DNA from 2 places in the Cellulosilyticum sp. I15G10I2 genome. Region 2 is predicted to be linked to the other one. Evidence: predicted binding sites of a transcription regulator. Region 2 holds the regulator's gene; the other holds the start of a gene.
What was found. Region 2 encodes NrdR, which represses ribonucleotide reductase genes. Its sites were predicted from a motif close to CACAANATNTTGTG; they were not measured.

Region 1: a site for NrdR is predicted at 2,215-2,228, ahead of BN3326_RS18765 (vitamin B12-dependent ribonucleotide reductase). Genes of this name have one in related genera too.

What each region holds. Positions count from the first base shown of each region.
Region 1 covers NZ_FMMP01000025.1:72,505-75,943, forward strand. Annotated here, with positions in the region: gene BN3326_RS18765 (vitamin B12-dependent ribonucleotide reductase) at 1-2,122, opposite strand, end outside; gene BN3326_RS18770 (hypothetical protein) at 2,405-3,064, shown strand; gene BN3326_RS18775 (single-stranded DNA-binding protein) at 3,145-3,439, shown strand, end outside.
Region 2 covers NZ_FMMP01000006.1:569,232-572,670, reverse strand. Annotated here, with positions in the region: gene BN3326_RS02690 (YifB family Mg chelatase-like AAA ATPase) at 47-1,561, shown strand; gene nrdR (transcriptional regulator NrdR) at 1,603-2,061, opposite strand; gene BN3326_RS02680 (YlmC/YmxH family sporulation protein) at 2,119-2,382, opposite strand; gene sigG (RNA polymerase sporulation sigma factor SigG) at 2,410-3,183, opposite strand; gene sigE (RNA polymerase sporulation sigma factor SigE) at 3,268-3,439, opposite strand, start outside.

The DNA of each region.
Region 1 (3,439 bases), on a different contig from region 2:
TGGGGGCGATGTAACGACTGCCGGTACCGCACTTATTTGCTGTATCAAAAATAGCATAGTGTTCTTTTTTTAGGTGAGGTGCCCCTTCGATTTTGCCATCCGCAATTTGTTCATAACCTTCTTTGTGCTCTTTTTTTAAGATGTAGTCTAAAATATCTTTAATTTCAACAGTATTATAGCCCAATTTTTTTAATACATCAGAGATAATTGGATTGACTATCTCCATGCTACTACCACCCACAAGCTTTTTGTAAGCCACATGGCTGAAAAAAGGTTCGGAAGAAGTTGTTGCACAGTCCATAGCAAAAGCAATAGTACCAGTAGGTGCAAGGACTGAAACTTGTGCATTTCTAAAGCCATATTTCTCACCAGCAGTTAAGGTGTTTTGCCATATTTCTTTAATAGTCTGGCTCATGTCAGATAACCCTAACTCCAGAAGTAAGTCGTGGGAAATAACAACCGGTGAGTAATTAAGTCCCTCAAGTAAGCAGTCGGTATCGCTATAGGCGCTGCATTTTGCATGGTTGCGCATGACTTTCATCATATAAGGTTTATTGATTTCAAAATAAGTAAAAGGACCTATTTCCTTAGCAAATAATGAAGAAACATAATACGAATAACCCGTCAAAATACTCATAAGGCTAGCCCCGATATTGCGCGCTTCTTCACTGTCATAAGGGAATTTCATCAGCATAAATAATGCACCAAGATTAGTAAGCCCAAGACCAGTTGTTCTAAAGTGATAGGATCTGCGAGCGATATCTGGTGTTGGAAATTGCCCCTGATGAATAGTAGCTTCTAAAACAATTTGAGTCATTTTAATACAATGTTTATAGCCTTCTAGGTCAAAGGTATTGGAGTCAGCATTATAAAATTTTAATATATTAATACTTGCTAGGTTACAAGCTGTATCATCCAGAAACATATATTCAGAGCAAGGATTACTTGCATTAATGCGATTATGAGATGCGAAAGTATTGCCGTCTTCACCAGCTGGTGCGGTATGCCATGCGTTAATGGTATCATCAAATTGAATGCCAGGATCACCGCAGCGCCATGCTGCCTTCGCGATTTGATCGTAGAGTACTTTGGCAGAAATAGTATGTGATAAAGAACCATCTAGGCGGTTAGTGAGACTAATAGGCGTTTCTTCATCAAAAATCTGCTCCATAAAAGTATCCGTTACGCGTACGGAGTTGTTAGCGTTTTGACCAGAAACAGTTTCATATGCTTCACCGTCAAAGTGCGTATCATAACCCATCTTCCCTAAAGCCACAACTTTATCTTCTTCGTGAGACTTCCAATTTACAAAATCCTCAATCTCAGGATGGTCAATGTTTAAGATATTCATTTTAGCAGCCCGTCTTGTGGTTCCCCCTGATTTGATAGCGCCTGCATTGCGGTCAAATACTTTGAGAAAGCTCATAAGTCCAGAAGATTTGCCACCGCCTGAGAGTGTTTCGCCTTTAGCACGAATACTCGACCAATTAGATCCTACACCAGAGCCGTATTTAAAAAGTCTGGTTTCTATAGCTAGTTGATCAGTGATTGATTTTTCACCTAGAAGAGAGTCTTGAACACTTACTATAAAGCAAGCTGAACCTTGCGTTCTTGTATAGGCATCAGCAGAGAGGGCAACATCATTCACATTAGGATCGAAGTAATAATGGCCTTGACTGGGGCCAGAAATACCGTAGCTTGATTTAAGTCCTGTATTAAACCATTGAGGGCTATTAGGTGCCCACATTTGAGCAATCATCATATAAGCAAGTTCATCATATACAATCTCTTTTGACGCTTCATCTATTAGGCCTTCATCAAAAGCCGAACATACCCAGAAATGGACCATGCGGTGAACAATTTGCTTAAATGAATTTTCATGGCCGCATTCAGTAGGAACGCCGCTTTTTCTAAAGTATTTACTTGCAATAATGTCGCATGCAGATTGAGAAAAATGGGTAGGAAACTCTAAATGCTCCATATGTACAATGCTTTTTCCAGTTTTATAATCTGTAATTTTTACGTCTACAGTATGCCAAGTAAATAGATCATAAACGCTTTGTTGTGTTGTGGCAAGAGAATGCGTGTAGTAACGGGTAATAAGGTCTTTTAAATTGATCATAATCTAATAATCTCCTTCTAATATAGCGTGAATTCATGGAAATAACAGTTAATTTAATTTACCATATAATTAATGTGTTTGCAAGAGGCATATACAATATATAGTACAATATATGAAAATAACATCAACATATACTACTTTGTGTGAAAAAAATAAAAAATATTTACTTTTAATTTGAGATTATATTATGTTAAAACATTATATTTTTATTCCCTCAAAACATAAAAAATTAGTTTATAGTAAAAACTACTTGTACACTATCAAAGTTAAAGGAGATCAGCTATGATTACAATTGGAGTAGATAATACACTAGATATGGGAAAAGATACGATTGATTATATTCATGAGATCAGTAAAAGCCAAGGTATTAGAATACATCACATTGCTCCCTCTAAACCTATTATTTACAAAAATAATAGAACACTATCTATAAAAAATTATGTGGAATGTTTAGAAAAAGAAGATAGAATAGAACTGCTCATTATCGAGTTTAAAAAAAATAGCATAGAAAATGATCTTTATAAAAATCTTAGCTTTGATATTATTGTCCTATTTGATCATTTCATGGCCCAGAGACCTTTTATAAATCACAAACTTTATTTTGAGCATAAAATTCTTAAATATTTTAAATGTAAATGCTATCTCATTCCAGATACTTATAATATAAAAAAACAAGGATGTATCACTTATGGGTGGCATAATGATGCAGACATTTCTTTATCTAGTGCAGAAAAAGATCCTGAAGGCGTTACTAAAATACAATGCTGTATACAAACTTGTATGCCCACTCAAAGGGGAACATTTACAATGCCTGTAGAGTTTCCGGTATATGGTAAAACGCGGTATACTGAAGAATTATTAGCAGGGGCAGCTATCTTTATTCTATATGGTTTTGATGCCAGTACATTTGTTATAGAAAATAATGTTTATAACATGGTATAAAGTTGTACCAGTTTGAATAGATATTATATTGACAGATGAAACTGTTAAAGAACAAATAGAGGATAAGGAGAGGGTAGGGAATGGTAGAACACATACTACAAAATAACGAGGTACTGCTTATAGGGAAGGTAGTTAGTGATATTAGATTTAGTCACAAAGTATATGGAGAAGGGTTCTATACTTTTGATTTAGAGGTGCCAAGGTTAAGTGATTCCTATGATATTTTACCAGTTACTATTTCAGAGCGTATCTTACCGACTTTAGGGAATATACAAGGCAAGATATTAGAAACTGTAGGGCAGTTTAGATCTTACAATCAATATGAAGACGGTAAAAACAGGCTTATTTTAACAGTATTTATTCTGGAAGCCAAAG
Region 2 (3,439 bases):
ATTAAACCCATAATCTTAAAAATGGCTTTATAGAAAGGATAACCTAATGTTTTGTAAATTAAACAGTTACTCATTAAATGGCGTCAATACAATTCATGTAGATGTAGAAGTTGACATCTGCGATGGTCTTCCCGGCTTCGAAATTGTAGGTCTTCCTGATAGTGCCGTCAGAGAATCAAGAGAACGTGTAAAAAGTGCTATTAAAAATAGTGGTTTCAAATTTCCTATGCGTAAGATAACCATCAACCTAGCCCCAGCTGATGTAAAAAAAGAAGGAAGCTTATATGATCTTCCTATTGCTTTAGGCATATTATGCTGTATGGGAGAAATTCCAATATCAGCCCTTCAAAATAGTGTTTATATTGGCGAGCTTGCTTTAAACGGCAATTTAAGAGGTGTGAGAGGTCTTCTTCCTATCTTATGTTCAGTTAGTGAAAATCCTGAGTTAAACTGTATTGTGCCTTATGATAATTCACAGGAAGCTTCACTTATCCAAAAAGGAACTCTATTTCTCGCCCATAGTTTGCAAGAAGTTGTGGCATTTACTAAAAATGAACAAGCGCTTAGCAAATGTTCTAACCCCCCCCTTACGGCTGATGATATCTATGACATTGACTTTGCTGATGTAAAAGGCCAAGAAAGTGTCAAAAGAGGCCTTATGATTTGTGCTGCCGGTTATCACAACGCACTCCTTATCGGCCCACCAGGATCCGGTAAAACCATGCTAGCAAACAGACTCATTTCTATACTTCCTCCACTTACTGACGATGAGTGTATTGAAATAACCAAAATATACAGTATTGCAAATAAACTATCTAACTATGCCATCATACAAGCAAGGCCTTTTAGAACACCCCATCATACTATTTCTCCTTTAGGTCTTACAGGAGGTGGGCTCCATCCCAAGCCTGGTGAAATCAGCCTCTCTCACTTGGGCGTACTTTTCTTAGATGAATTATTGGAATTCAACAAAGGTGCTCTTGAAGTATTAAGACAACCTCTCGAGGAACACAGAGTCACTATCGCGCGTGCTAACTCTGCTGTAACTTATCCATCTAATTTTCTATTTATAGCCTCTACTAACCCTTGCCCTTGCGGCTATTATCCAAATACCAAAAAGTGCTCTTGCAGCATAAATAGTATTAAAAAATATTTAAGTAAATTATCAGGCCCGCTTCTCGATCGTATAGATGTCCATCTTGAAACACAATCACCTACAATAAATGATTTAAATGCTACTCATACCTTATCTTCTAAAGAACTCTATAACAAAGTAAAAATAGCACTTTCTATACAAGAAGAGCGCTTTAAGGATACAGATATCCTTTATAATAGTCAAATCCCGGCTAGTAAATTAAGCAAATATTGTTCTCTTACTCACGATGCACATGACCTATTAAATAGTTGGTTTGAAAACTCCTCCTCAAGTGTACGTGCTTATGATAAAATTTTAAGACTCGCTCTTACAGTAGCTGACTTAACAGAGAGTTCTCAAATAGATATTCCTCATATCAGTGAAGCTATACAATACAGACTTCTTGACCGAAAATTTTGGGCATAAAAAAACTATATTAAATGAATGAGGTCATTTAATATAGTTTTTTACCTTTTTAATTTCTTTATATCTTCAAGTTCAATAATAAACTCCTCTATACTTGTAAATTGTTTATAAACAGAGGCAAATCTTATATAAGATACTTCATCTAATGCTTTTAATCTTTTCATTGCCATCTCTCCAATAATTGTAGATGAAAGTTCCTTACTCTCCATTACTCCTATCTGATTTTCGATTTCATCTACTAGCAGTTCTATTTGCTCTAAAGTTATGCTTCGTTTATTACATGAACGTAATATACCTTTTAGAAGTTTATCTCTATCAAAAGGTTCACGAGTCATATTCTTTTTAACAATCATAATAGGAATAGTTTCTATCTTTTCATATGTAGTAAATCTCCTATCACACTTTTCGCATTGTCTTCTTCTTCTTATGGACTCATTATCATTTACGGGTCTGGAATTAAGCACTTTTGAGGCACTATACCCACAGTAAGGGCATTTCATTTATAATATCCTCCTAGTTTTTATATACTCAAAGATATCATATATTTAAAATAAAAGTCAATACTCACTCTCTTTCAAATACTCATCTACATCAATCTCTATAAGTATAATATCTTCACCAATCTTTTTAATTTTATCCCAAGGAATAGCATATTCTAGGTTTTTCCCAAATATCCCCATAATTTTACTTGGCCCTGGTACAATTACCTTGTTAATTTTACCCTCTTTCCAATCCAATTCTACATCACAAATATACCCTAAACGCGACCCATCTACAGTGTTAATAATCTCCTTATGTTTCATATCTGCAATTCTCATCATCACTAATCCCCCCAATAATAAATATCTCTATATATATTTTTTCATATGCTTTAATGCTGTCTTTTCTAGCCTTGATACTTGTGCTTGAGAAATCCCTATTTCATTTGCAACTTCCATTTGTGTCTTACCTGAAAAAAATCTTAACATTAATATTTGCTTTTCTCTGTCATTTAGTCTTTTCATCGCTTCTTTTAACGCAATATTTTCTAACCAGATGTCATCTTGACTCTTTTCATCACTAACTTGATCCATAATATATAACGTATCACTTTCATCATGGTAAACAGGCTCAAATAAAGATATAGGATCCTGAATAGCATCTAATGCAAATACAATATCTTCTTTTTTAATACCAAGCTGCTCTGCAATTTCTTGAATACTAGGTTCTTTTGAGTTTTTCCTAATAAGTTGTTCTTTAGCCTGAAGTGCTTTATAAGCTATATCTCGAAGTGATCTACTGACTCTAATAGAATTATTATCTCTAAGATACCTTCTTATTTCTCCAATAATCATAGGTACTGCATAGGTCGAAAACTTTACATTCTGAGATACATCAAAATTATCTATTGCTTTGATGAGGCCTATACAACCTACTTGAAACAAGTCATCTACATGTTCACCTCTATTATTAAATCGCTGAATAACACTGAGCACTAATCTTAAATTTCCCCTAATATACTCTTCTCTTGCAGCATTATCTCCATTCTGTATTAATTTAAATAAGATATCTTTTTGTTCTGCTGTTAATATAGGTAATTTTGCAGTATTTACGCCGCAAATTTCAACTTTATTTATAGCCATATCACATGCCTCCTAGTTATACTACTCCAGCACAAGTTAAGTCTATAGATATATTTTCCATAATCCATTTATTTATTCAAATCCTTAGCTCATTCTATTAATTTCCTTTTTTAATCTCAATATAATCTTTTTTTCCAACCTTGAAATATAGGATTGAGAAATACCTAATAAATCAGCAACTTCTTTTTGTGTTTTTTCCTTCCCTTGAGTACTAAATCCAAATCTTAACTCTACAATTTCTCTTTCACGCTCTGAT